2 regions of the Spirosoma migulaei genome follow, and region 2 is predicted to be linked to the other one. Evidence: riboswitches for the same ligand, from Rfam matches in the RefSeq annotation. Region 2 holds a riboswitch; the other holds the start of a gene.
The links. A riboswitch is a leader RNA that binds a small molecule or an ion and turns the genes downstream of it on or off. The one in region 2 is predicted to bind cobalamin.
Positions count from the first base shown of each region.

Region 1: linked by a shared signal. The riboswitch ahead of ACYVGO_RS03490 (TonB-dependent receptor plug domain-containing protein) and the one ahead of metE (5-methyltetrahydropteroyltriglutamate--homocysteine S-methyltransferase) in region 2 are both predicted to bind cobalamin.

Region 1 is NZ_BAAHBG010000002.1:538,246-545,152, reverse strand. Features, by position in the region: gene ACYVGO_RS03505 (gluconate 2-dehydrogenase subunit 3 family protein) at 1-183, opposite strand, end outside; gene ACYVGO_RS03500 (Dph6-related ATP pyrophosphatase) at 401-1,132, opposite strand; gene ACYVGO_RS03495 (YncE family protein) at 1,129-2,184, opposite strand; gene ACYVGO_RS03490 (TonB-dependent receptor plug domain-containing protein) at 2,188-3,996, opposite strand; cobalamin riboswitch at 4,204-4,488, opposite strand; gene ACYVGO_RS03485 (M16 family metallopeptidase) at 4,582-5,958, opposite strand; gene ACYVGO_RS03480 (M16 family metallopeptidase) at 6,031-6,907, opposite strand, start outside.
Region 2 is NZ_BAAHBG010000010.1:764,986-771,892, forward strand. Features, by position in the region: gene ACYVGO_RS13710 (acyl-CoA thioesterase) at 1-133, opposite strand, end outside; gene ACYVGO_RS13715 (cysteine-rich CWC family protein) at 123-371, opposite strand; gene ACYVGO_RS13720 (PAS domain-containing protein) at 349-876, opposite strand; gene metE (5-methyltetrahydropteroyltriglutamate--homocysteine S-methyltransferase) at 930-3,266, opposite strand; cobalamin riboswitch at 3,428-3,638, opposite strand; gene ACYVGO_RS13730 (DUF6660 family protein) at 3,744-4,064, shown strand; gene ACYVGO_RS13735 (TonB-dependent receptor) at 4,135-6,345, shown strand; gene ACYVGO_RS13740 (cation diffusion facilitator family transporter) at 6,385-6,907, shown strand, end outside.

The sequences.
Region 1 (6,907 bases), on a different contig from region 2:
CGGAGTGCTGGTGGTTGGGATAATCACATCAGCCACTTCAGCAAGTAGTGTCTCCTGTTCAGCCGAAACAGCCATGCTTGGCCCGGTGTTGGTAATACGCCCCATAGCGCCTGCCAGTGTGGGCGCCGACAAGATGCCGCCCATCATTAGAGCCGCTTGTTGCAAGGCTTCTCTACGTTTCATAGGTATGTGAGTATTATGTTTAAATGTAAAAGGGGTAGAGGAATAAAATATCCTTATGCGATGGACATTAAACGTCAGAAGGCTAAAATACGAGTTACTTTTCAGATAAATAATATGTGTGGCAAAAAGGCGTAAAGCAGGGCCGAAATTTAAATTTCGGCCCTGCTTTACGCCTTTTTGCCACACAATATTCCCGCTAAAATCTAAACAACTTATCTCATTCCTGAAAGATCAGATCCTGATACCAGAAGCCCGTGTCCCAACTACGGTCAGCATCATCGGTATGGCAATCTGTTCCGCCCGATAGGGTGTAGGTTCGCCGGACAATTTCGCCCCTGGAAAACCCAACAGGATTCGAAAAGATAGGTCCATCGTACACAAACGAATGGTACTCCCCATTTTCGCCACAAGGATCAACAGATTTAGGCAGGTCTTTCAATAAATCCAGATCCAGTTCACGGCCTACAAATTCGGCATTCAGTTGCTTTTCATTCACGCAGACAAGTACCGCCCGGAAACCCAGGTCAACAAATTCATGAATCAACTCAGTCGTGTTTCGCTGCCAGAGGGGGAATTCGCCGATTAGATTTACCCGACTCAACTGGGTTTCGCGATACTGCCGCAGATCTTCCAGGGAAATATCGCCAAAAATAGAGTGAGTTACGTCCTGCTGCCGAACTAGTTGTAACGCCTGATGCATGCGAGTATCGTAGGCTTCCATCGAAACATTGCCGGGTAACCGTAAGAGCTGCAAGGGCAATCCTAAACGACTAGCCTGAGCTTCCAGTAGATCGACACGAACGCCATGCATACTCACCCGTTCATGTTGATCATTCACCGATGTCAGTAGGCTTTGTATAGCCCACCGCTCCGACCGAAGGCTATGATACAACGCCAGCGCGGAGTCCTTTCCTCCGCTCCAGTTCATGATTGCCCGTTGATGGCTCATCGGAAATAAAATCCAGAAGGAGCAATTTCAGCCTTAACGGAATCAACCAGTGAACCACCATCTTCGTAACGCAACACATAGCCAGCCTGGGCATAGGACGGAATTACGCTGCCATAGACTCGCTTGGTTTGTGGATCGACCCCCAGTGCGCTAAACGAACGATTAACAAACACGCTGCCCGCCGATGTATTTGCATCCACAGTGAACCGGTATGTTTTGCCACTCAATATGTAATAAAACGTCCGCTTATCTGCACCAAGCGTTACCGAGCCAGGCGCAGCTGAGAAGGTCAGGCGTTTCTCGACCAAACGACTTTGTGGATTAATCCGAACCATATCCTTACCGGCAAGAATCCACAGTCTGCTATCTCCATCAAGAGCAATCGGCTCGGGTGTAGTACCGAAATCTATTTTCTCTTTTACTGCATCCGTATTGGCATCGATAATCATCAGGGTTTTGTCGCCACTATACCCCGTACTACCCACAAATACTTCGGTTCCAACCAAAACCATCCGCTCGACACCTTTTACCGCTGGTATCTTTTTGGAAACGGTGCCGGTGTTCAAATCGACTACAGCGATATAGCCTGGGTCCTTATAGAAGGTTCCATTAGAGAAATCGCCCGAGACATCCCAGCAGCTGATGTAGGCTTTGTTCGGACCGGCCTGAATTACCTGACGGGGGTTTTCGATATCTGGTGCTTTTAGCGTTGCGCGAGATACAAATGTGCCAGCCTCAACAATCTCAATTTTATCCTGCCCGGTTGTGCTGTTATCCACCAGAATCAGCCCTTTACCGTTTACTTCCGTATAACCCTGTACTCCTCCGCTTAAGGCTAAGGAAGGATTGGCCGTTTGAAAAATATTAGTAGCAACCGTATTACTGTTACGCGGTAAAAACGAAACCGTTCCATTATTACTGGAGAAATTACCTGCATTCAGAATAAATACACCTGATTCATAGGGTGTTAATTCTGGATCGGACGTTTTACAGTTCCAGACACTCAGGGCTACCAGCCCAACTGCAATTGATTTGGTCAATTGGATTTTCATGAATTATTGAGGAAAATTGATAAGTAAATTTATTGCCCAGTTTCGGCCCGGAAGCGCGTTTCGCTTCACGCCTATCAGCAGTGCGTCGAATACATTATTGACTTGTCCCTGTACCCGAATCGGTACCGGTCCTAGCTTGGTGGTTTGCTCTAAAATCACATTGGCAATCATAGATCCTTTAAAAAACTGGCTATTGTCGAACGTAATGTACCGGCGCGAGTTGGCTTGCGTTTGTATACTGAGACGTGTTTTATTGTATTGCAGATACGCATTAAGTGTTCCGGTATGAATTGGCACATATACCAATTGCTTACCAATAACATCCTGCGAATAAGCATCATAGGCACGCTCCTGCGACGAGCGCGTTAGTGCGTAACCCATCCGAAAACCCGCCCGCCAGGTAGTGCGTGCATAGACCAAACCAGTAGTGAATTCAACTCCGCGCGCTACCACCAACTGCAAATTTTCGACATGGTAATTAGTAGTAGGATTCCAGTACGTCCAGTTATCCACCCGGTTATGGTAGGCTGTTAAGTCAGCCGTCAGGTTGGTATAATCCGACAATTTCGTATTCGAGGCCAAACCGGCCTCGACATTCAGGCCACTTTCGGGCAACAGATTCGGATTGCCTAGCTCCACCCAATAACGTTCATTGAGTGTCGGCACCCGGTAGTTGCGACTAACCGACCCTTTGGCGGTCAGATTAAAACGATTTCCCTGAACGACCTGATATTCAGCCCCGAGCGATGGCGTGATGGGTGGATTAAACCGCGTTACGAACGCTTGTCGAATAGTAGCCGACACGAGCCAGCGTGGTGTTTGGAAACGAAGTAACGCATATATATCACCCCGATCCTCCTGAATCAACTGTCCACCATAGCCATCCGTTCGGGTACGGTAATGCGACCACTCGCCCCCAATCCGTAGGTTCAGTTGTTTGGTATTCGTTGATACGAGCGAAAACTCACGCTCGGCCCGACTAATAAGCCGCTCCGTTTCGGTATGGCTTGGCGTATCGAAGTTGCCTTTCGCATAGTCCAGCACATCGCGAATCCAGCCTACCCGGAAAGTCATGCGATTTGCTTCATAAGTAGCCAGCAGTCGCGCCGATTTCGTTCGGGTACGTTCCCGGGCTATGGTATCCTGGGGAGTAATAATCAGGTCATTGTCGGTCAACCAGGCATTGACTGAAATTTGCCGACCACTTTTATGGAGAAAATAAAGATCCTGTATGAATCCACGTTGCGCCGTTGTCGAGGGTTCCAGAAAATAATGCTGCCGTTCGGTGTATGGATAATTGTTATTAAACTGATTTCGGTAAGCAAATGTCTTACCCGACAGTTTCCAGTTCTGACCCAATGCTGATGCGTAACGAACGCCTATTTGTGTCTGGCTATTCCGAAAACTGGCAAACTGCTGCCCAATCGTTACGCATACACCCGGCTGCCAGCCGGGACTGCTACCGAGTAGTATGCTCCCTCCTACCGCATCGGAACCAACTGTGCTGGCCGAGGAACCATATTGAACGGCTAACCGATCGAAACCGGCAACGGGTAGGGTAGAGAAATCCGTCTGGCCAAGATTAGGCTGGTTGATATTGATCCCATTCCAAAGTACGGCGGTATGATTGGCCGATGTACCGCGAAAGGCAACCGTAGCCAATTGTCCGGGCCCATAGTTTTTAAAGGCCAAAGGTGTATTAAGCGCTAATAGATCGGTTAATGAGCCAAATCGAAATTGAACTAGCGTTATTGAATCAATACGCTGAAGTTTCTGGCCCGCCAGGAACCGTTCGGGTGCAATAGCACGCACAGTTACTGCCGATAGCGACACAACTGTTTCCAACTGATTCCTAGACGTGACCCTGGAGGAATCAGTTTGTGCGAAACCGGTATGACCTATTAACAGGCCAGTAACCAGAATCAGTACCCACCAATGAAGGGCTTGTTTTACCACTATAACTTCTGAACAAATTGTGCGTCAACAGCACGCGGTTGGGGCGTTTCCTCCGAACACCAGAACAACGGATGGTCTTTGGCAGGTCTCCTGACTCGTCTCGTCGGCTCTGGCCTTCCCATACTGATAATCAGCACAGTGGCTACGAAGAATGAACCGATTTTTAATGGACAATGAATAATGATCAATGTAAAATGGTTGTAACACCATTATTCACTCTACATTATAAATTATACATTCAATAAGACTTACAGTTGCGGGGACAGTGTTGGCGTTGCACCAACTTCCCTTTTAAGCCTTGAAAGTCGCTATGAAGCGACATCAGGCACCAAAAACTCAGGGCAAAGGTAGAGGAATTTAAACACAGAGACACAGAGTACAAAAAGAAATCTGTCAGGCAAACCCTCTCAGTGTACTCCGCTCCTCTGTGCTCAAGTACGTTTAAAACCCGTCGGCTTTTATTTCTTTCTCGGTAACGGTTCCGTATTTTTTCACTTTATCCCGAATGGTTTCAGCCTTACCGACCAGCACGAATTGGAGGTTATTTTTCGGGAAATATTGATCAATGATCTGGCGCGTTTTAGCCACGGTTAACCCATCAACATTCTTCTGAAAGTTATTGATAAACGATTCATCAAAGCCCAGGCTGAACATATCCGTCAGCAGATTTGATAGCTCACTAGCGGATTCGTATTTCGGTGGAAAGTCTGCTTTAACGTAGTTTTTAGCCGATGCAAGCGTCTTTTCGTCGATGCCCGTTTTATGCAGGCTATCAAGCACCTGCAACGCCATATCAATGGCCTGCGTGGTGGTACTGACTTTAGTAAATGTCGAAATGGCAAAAGTACCGCTCTTACGATACGTACCGAAACGGCTGCCTGCACCATAGGTCAGACCTGAATTTACGCGCAAAGCATCGTTCAGCCAGGAGGTAAATCGTCCACCCAAAATTGTATTAACAACGGTTACTGGAATAAAATCTGGATTACTCTGCGTGATGCCTTTACCCCCAATCAAAAAGGTTGTTTCACGGGCATCATCCTTGTTCACTAATAAAACCCGATTCTTATCGAATGAGAACGTTGGCTCTGTCAGGGCAGGTGATGTTGCGGCTGCCGTTTTCCAGTTTCCAAACAAGTCGGTGATCCGTTTTTTCATTTCCGCCGTCGTAAAATCGCCCACGATAGCGATCGCAGCCCGGTCGGTGGTGTAGTTTTTCTGGTAGAACTGCCGGGCATCGGATGCCGATACGACCGACACTGAGCTTGGTGTACCTGTGAGTGGATTGGCATAGGGGTGCCCCTCGTACACAAACCGATTGAAATAGGAGTTAATCACTCCACGCGGGCTTTCTTTCTGTTGCGTTAACTGAAGCAGTTGCCGTTGTTTATATTTATCGAATTCAGCCTGATCGAAGGTTGGCTTGGTAATAACATCCTGGATAATATCGAACAGTAAATCCTGATCTTTTACGGCAAAAGAGGCCGTCAGTTTAGCAACTTCTTTTCCTGCATAAGTATCGACGCTGGCCCCAACATATTCAGTCTTTTCTTCCAATTGGGCTTTCGTGTATTTCGAGCTCCCAAATAAGAGAGCCTCAGCCGTCATATTGGCTACGCCATAGCGGGTTCCATCCTGCACAGCACCTGCATCGAATACCGCCGAAATATTGATCAGCGGCACTTCATGCTGCTCCATCAAATAAACCGTCAGGCCATTCTTAAGCTTAAATTTCTGATAGGGCGGCACCTTGAAGGTTTGTGCCAACGACGCGCTCACGATAAGTAGAGCGGTGATAAGAGTAAGTATAGATTTCATATAGCGAAACCTATAAGGCTTAAACAACCGCAACGGCGGCCCAGCTTATAGGTTTGGGTTAGCTGTTTATAATTAATTGTTTTTAGCAGGGTTGTTCTTAGGCTCTGGCAGTAGATACCCAACAGTTCGATTGCGGGCTGTCAGATACGTTTTAGCTACCCGCTGTACGTCTTCTTTAGTTACTTTTTCATACAGGGCGGGCGCTTCGTATAGTTTTTTATAGTCGCCGAAAAACAGTTCATATGTGCCCAGCGAATTTGCCTTCCCATTGATGGTTTCCATGGTACGATAAAACTCCATCAATTTCTGATTCTTCAGCTTTTGCAGTTCTACATCCGTAATTCCCTCATTAATTACCTTATCAATCTGATGAAGTACCGACCGTTCTAACTGCTCCGCCGAAATACTACTGGCGGCAATGGCATAGATCGAAAACAAACTTGGATCGAACGACTGATCCATACTAGTGAACACCCGCGATGCAACAGTCGAGTCCAGCACTAATGACTTCACTAAACGCGACGAATTCCCCGAACTCAATACGCCACTGAGCAAATCGAGAGCATAGTAATCGGGGTGGCGCGTGGCGGGGGTATGATAAGCCAGCAGAATATTGGGTGTCGCCACATCTTTATAGGTCGTTGCACGCCGTTCTCCGTTTTGGGGAGGCTCGACTGTGCGTAAGCTATCCGGCAGTTTCTGGGCTGGAATCGATTCGAGGTACTGTTCGGCTAGTTTCTTCACCTGAGCTGCTGTTACGTCGCCAACCACCACTGCAACGGCATTATTGGGCGAGTAATAGGTCTTGAAATATTTTTCCAGATCTGCCTGCGTCCATTTTTTGATATCCGATTCAAAGCCAATCACCGGGAACATGTATGGATGCTCCACAAAAGCTACGGATTGCACCAATTCGTTAATAACCCGATAATTACTGTTTTCCAGACCA
Region 2 (6,907 bases):
CCATCAATTGCAGGGCCGTTCCCCCAAAAAGCGTATCGTAATGATTGGTTGTACTGGGAAAAACAGCTTTGAAGATTCGGGTTTCTGCCGCTGCAATTCGGGCTTCTAGTTCTGGCGTTTCGTTAATGCCCACGTAATAAATCAGTTAGTGTAGTTTGGTGAGTCAGGTGGTTATACTCCGTCCGGACGGCCACCAGGCAGTCGGCACATAAACAACCCTGATAAGCCGATCTGACATACTGTCGTTGCTCGTCAGTTAGTTGGACTGACTGGCATTGACACAAGTTAATGCTCCCCACGCGGCACTCGAATAATTGGTGGCAGCGCGGGCAGGCGGTATGTTCATGTTTACCGGACAATTGGCGTTCCATTGGCTTCGACTTCCTGTTCAAAGGCGATATAATTCACTACCTGTTTCTGCCGGTTTACGATCGGTCGAATTACCACCTGGCACCAGTAAGGCGTTCGGTCTTTCCGATAATTCAGCAACCGTCCACGTACTGATTTCTGCCGATCAATAGCCTGTCTGATATGTTGCCGAGTGCGTAGAGATGTGCCTTCGCCCTGCAAAAAATTTGGTCGGCGACCCAGGGCCTCCTGGCTGGCATAACCCGTCATTGCTTCAAAATGGGGGTTCACGTATCGAATAAGCTGGTCGGTATCTGTAATGATAACTGCCCAGGCATCGCTTAGCAAATCCTGACGCATTGATGCGGGCAATACCCAGTCCTGCGCTTTGGCTAACGACATCCACCCACCTTTTTCGGTCACCAGGGGCGTTTTTTGCCTGAATTCCCAGCCCGCCAATAACGGGGCATGCAGAAAAGGCTTATCCCGTTCAGCAAGGTATTGATCGTAAGGTCCGCAGAAATCCATAGAAGAATAAGGTAAAGTCTTCGGTCAGCTAGCTGACCGAAGACCATTTGTGATTATACTGACTCAATAACTAATTCGCGGGCTGTTTGGGCAGCTTGCACCATATTTTTTAGTGCTTCGGCGGTTTCCGGCCACCGGCGTGTTTTCAGGCCACAATCCGGATTTACCCATAAGTTACGAATGGGCAGCACATTTGTCGCTTTCTGGAGCAGATCGACCATCTCAGCTACCGTTGGCACACGTGGGCTATGAATATCATAAACCCCCGGTCCAATTTCGTTTGGGTAATTAAAATTGACAAATGCATCCAGCAGTTCCATTTGCGACCGCGATGTTTCGATCGTGATCACATCAGCATCCATATTGGCAATTGCATCAATCATGTCGTTAAACTCCGAATAACACATATGCGTGTGAATCTGGGTCTCATTCTGCACACCCGAGGCCGAAATCCGGAATGCCCGTACGGCCCACTCCAGGTAGGTTTTCCAGTTCTCTTTCCGCAGCGGAAGCCCTTCCCGAATGGCAGGTTCATCAATCTGAATAACCCGAATGCCAGCCGCTTCCAGGTCAACAACTTCATCGTGAATAGCCAGCGCAATTTGCAGGCAGGTGTCCCGGCGGGGCTGATCATCGCGAACAAATGACCATTGCAGAATGGTAACGGGGCCCGTAAGCATTCCTTTAACAGGTTTGCTGGTCAATGACTGCGCAAACTGCGCCCAACGTACCGTCATGGGTGCGGGTCGATAAACATCCCCATAAATAATAGGTGGTTTCACGCAGCGGGAGCCGTAACTCTGCACCCAGCCGTTTTCGCTGAAGGCAAAGCCGTCGAGCAATTCGCCGAAATATTCGACCATATCGTTGCGCTCAAACTCGCCATGAACCAGCACGTCCAGCCCAACTTCTTCCTGCCAGCGAATGGCCTGTTCGGTTTCAGTCCGAATAAAGTCTTCGTACTGCTCCAGGGTTAATTCGCCTTTTTTAAACTTCGCGCGGTTGGCTCGAACGGATTCCGTTTGGGGAAACGAACCAATCGTTGTTGTTGGAAACAGTGGCAATTGCAGTCGTTCCTGTTGCAGTGGTTGCCGTTGGGCAAATGAGTCCAGACGCTGCGCATCTTTCTCGGTCAATTGACTCAGACGTGCCTGCACAGCCGGGCGGTTAATCAGCGTCGATTGCCAGCGGGCGATTAGGGCAGTTTGGTTAGTTGCCAATGTTGCGGTTGCCTGCGCGTTCGTCGGCTCCCGGAACAGCGTCACCAGGGTTGCTACTTCATCCAGTTTCTGCCGGGCGAAGGCCATCCACTGCTTAATTTCGGGCGTTAGCCCCTGCTCGTTCGTTTCTGAATTTAAATCGCAGGGAACGTGTACCAGCGAACACGACGGCGCAATGAGAATTCGGTTCTGTCCAATTTTTTCGACAGCTCGTTGAATCGTTGCCCGCGAGGTTTCTAGGTTATTGATCCAGATGTTACGACCATCAACCACACCCAGCGACAGGCGTGTTTGTTTATGGACAAAATCGGTTTGCAGAATATCGTCCAGCTGATTGGGGCAACGGACCAGATCCAGATGCAGCGCATCGACCGGCAATTGACTAACCATATTCAGATTGGCTCCGTAGCACTCGAAATACGAAGCCAACAGCAGCTTGAGTTTCGGAAATTGAAGCCGAAGCCGGTTGTAGGTTTTGGCAAAAGCCGCCCGTTGATCATCCGTCAGATCCAGTGAAAGCGTAGGTTCATCGAGCTGAATCCAGTCGGCACCCTGCGCCTGTAGGCGGCTCAGGATAACCTCGTAAACTGGCAATAACCGATCGAGCAAATCGAGCCGATCAAAGCCGGGCTCTTTCTCTTTGCCAAGTAACAGGTACGAAACCGGCCCCAGCAATACGGGTTTGGGCGTGGTGCCCAGTGTTTGTTTGGCTTCTTCGAATTCGTCGAAAAGCTTCTCAGAGAGCAGCGTAAACGTCTGATCGGCCGTAAACTCCGGCACGATGTAGTGATAATTGGTATCGAACCACTTGGTCATTTCCATCGCTTTCAGGTCCAGCCCGTTCTGCTGGTACCCCCGCGCCATAGCGAAGTATAGCGTTAATAGATCAGCATCAGCCTGATGCGACTGATCGAGCAGCGGCCGAAACCGCTTCGGTATCGCGCCAACGGTCAGGGACATATCGAGTACCTGATCGTAGAACGAAAAGTCGTTGCAGGGAACCAGCGTAATGCCAGCCTGCTGTTGGGTCAGCCAGTTAGCCTGTCGAATGCGTCGACCGGCGTCCTGAAGCTGCTCAGGGGTGATTTTGTTGGCCCAGAATTGTTCACAGGCCCGTTTGAGTTCGCGGTGGCTACCGATTCGTGGATAGCCGAGATTGTGTGCGATCATGTTGTTACTGGATAAAATGGTTGATCGCGTTCGATGCCGAACTCCATACACCTACCACTACATCAGAGAATTATCAACATGACACACCGCTTCCGTCCTCGGGGAGAGGGCGGGAAAAGAACGAGATGGTCAATCTTGATAAACCCAATTTCGTGTGGGCGTAATCAGCAAAGCTAAGGGCAAGTCTCCTGGCTTGTGACGGTATTTGCCGTCCTTCTCATCCCACCGGCGAACCGTTTCGGGACAATGGACATCGAGGGCAAACCCTTTTCTAAATGGTCACTGACAGTAGCAACGTCTGCTCGTGAATTTCACACGATTCCTTTTTCATTTCCTGAACCTCTCAGGAAAACCATTAGCTTGTTTGACGGAAAACAAAGAACGTTAGGACAAACTAACCGCATTGTGGTGGCAAAAACAAGCGTTCATCCCTTTTTGACTACCTGTTGCATTCGCCCGCCTGCTACCTTTGCTGGCATGAAAGCGATCGTGTGTCTTTTTTCGTTCTGGCTCTTGCTGCTGACCGGCCTACCCTGCCCGGATGCAGATTGCCATGCGCAATCGGACCAGACAGCCAGCACATCCACTTCGCACTCAACCGACGACCACGGACACAAAGCGCCCTGTAGTCCATTCTGCCATTGCACCATTTGTCTCGGCTTTTCAATTCCCCGTTCGTTCAGCTACATGCTTACGCTGGCTCCAAATGCAACTACTCCTGACGAGCAAGCCTTTGTTTATCAGTCGCCTAGCCATTCCGATGTAGCGCTCGCCATCTGGCAGCCGCCTAAAGTATAACCGTTTTTCATGGATTTTCTCCCGGCTGGTCATCCATCAGTCGGCATGTTCCATTTATTCTCCCTACAGGATGAAAAACGTTATTCTATTTCTATTCTTTTCTCACATTGCTTTGGGTGGTAGTACGGCACTTCCACAAGATACCCTACGGATTTCTGTCCGTCACGCCCTCACCAAACAAGCTATTCCCGGTGCTACAATTCTATTGGTTGGCACCTCAATCGGCGCAGCTACCGATACCGCTGGTTTCACACAGATGAAACTACCGCCATCCGGCCCCTATCGGTTACGAATTTCGGCCGTTGGCTTTCAATCCATCCATCATACCATCGCAAGTTCTGGTACGGATACCCTTCAGGCTCTACTCGATCCCTCCGAAGAAGCGCTGGAGGAAATTACGGTTTCCTCTACCCGAAGCGGGCGAAGTGTTGCCGACGAACCAACACGTGTTGAAGTGATCGACGGCGAGGAGCTGGACGAAAAGGCGAATATGCAGCCCGCAAATATTGCGGTTATTTTGCGCGAAAGTCCGGGAATTCAAGTGCAACAAACATCCGTCACATCAGCCAATGCTACGTTTCGGATCCAGGGGCTGGATGGGCGGTACACGCAATTGCTGCAGGACGGGTTGCCACTTTATAGTGGATTTTCGAGCGGCCTGAGCCTGATGCAGGTGCCACCCCTGAATTTGAAACAGGTTGAACTTGTGAAAGGCTGTCAATCAACCTTATACGGTAGTGGTGCTATTGCTGGATTAGTCAATCTAGTCACGAAAGAACCTACCCGTGAGCGCGACCTGTCCTTTCTGATTAACGGCACGACTGCCCTTGGTCTTGACCTGAACGCCTATTATGCCCAGCGCAATGAAAAAGTAGGGCTCACGTTTTACGCCACCCGTAATCTGCAGCGCGTGTACGATGTCAACAACGATCAGTTTTCGGACCTCCCGCAAACGGCTCGTACAACCATCCAGCCTAAATTCTTCTGGTATCCAAACGCTACCACAACGGTTTCGGCAGGCATAATCTGGGTGAATGAACATCGGATAGGTGGTTATCTGCCATCCATTCGGAGTGAACCCATAACTGGGTATACCGAAGCCAATGACTCCCGACGGCTAGCTACTCAGTTTCGGCTGGAAAAACGGTTTAGTAACGATGCCCTATTGACAATCAAGAATAGCTATAGTCGTTTCAAACGCGCTATTGTCTTACCCAATTACCGGTTTGATGGCCTACAGCAATCGTCTTTTTCGGAAGTCAGTTATTTTAAACACCAGAAAAAAACCGATTGGATTGCTGGCCTGAATGTCTGGACAGATGCTTTTCAGATAGAAATTCCACCCACCATATTGGGGATAAGCTCTATCTATCAACAAGCTATTGTGGGCGTTTTTCTTCAGAACACACTCACACTCTCCGACCAGTTCAGCCTGGAAACGGGCCTTCGTGCCGACGCTGTGACTACAACGGTTAGCGGGGCGGCCTCCTCTCGTCCGAAGTTGTTTTTGCTGCCCCGTTTTTCGCTGCTGTATCACGCATCTGCCCATTGGACAAGCCGATTGGGTGGTGGACTGGGCTACAAAGCTCCAACTATTTTCACCGAAGATGCCGAACGGATGTCTTTCCAGAATGTGAATCTACGGTCAATCAGCAATGATCAAACCGAATCGTCGATGGGATTGAACTGGGACATTAACTACCGAACCGAGCTGGGCGATAAAACCACACTGTCAATTAATCAGCTGTTTTTTTACACCCAGCTAAATCGCCTGACGGTTTTGTCGACAAGTGGTCTTGCGGCATTCCGTACGGCCAACGGGCACCTGTCGACACGCGGTTTTGAAACGAACGTGCGCCTGGTTTATCACGATATTCATGGTTTTTTGGGCTACTCGTTTATTGATACAAAACGGCAGTACGATAACCTGACAGGCATGCTTCCGCTGACCGCAAAGCACAGGCTTTATTTTACAACCCTATATGAAACGGAGAAGCTGAAAACCGGTTTCGAAGCTTTTTATTCTGGCACTCAGCAGCGGACAAATGGTACCAGCACACCCGCCTATTGGACGTTTGGTTATATGATTGAGCGAAAATGGTCATTTGGCCACAACACAAAGGGTAGCATTTTTATTAACTTCGAGAATTTCTTTGATGTACGGCAGTCGCGCTTCGAACCCTTGGTAAATGGTACAATAACGCAGCCTAATTTTGTCACGGACATCTATGCCCCTACTGATGGCCGTATTATTAATGGGGGAATTAAACTTAAACTTTGATAAGTAGCGCGGACTTCCGTCCGCGCTACACAACTATATATGGCGCACGATCACCATGACCACGCGGGACACAGTCACGGCCCTACCGTTCTAACATCCATAAACCGGGCGTTAATCATCGGGGCCATTTTGAACGCGGGATATGTGGTGGTTGAATTTGCTCTGGGATTTTACTACAACTCCCTGGCACTCATTGCCGATGCGGGCCATAACCTCAGCGATGTAGCAAGTTTGTTATTGTCGCTGCTGGCGTTTCGGCTGGCGCGTGTTCGGCAAACGCCGAGTTTTACATATGGATATCGCAAAAGCACGGTGCTGGCCTCACTGACCAATGCGGTCATTTTATTGATTACTATTGGGGCTATATTCTGGGAAAGCATTCAGCGGTTCCGCCATCCCGAACCCGTGGCCGGCGGGTCCGTGGCGTGGGTGGCAGCGGTCGGCATTGTTGTTAATACGGTGTCAGCCCTGCTCTTTTTTCGCAACAGAGAGCACGACCTGAACGCCAAAGGCGCTTACCTGCACTTAGCCGTTGACGCGCTGGTTTCACTGGGCGTAGTTG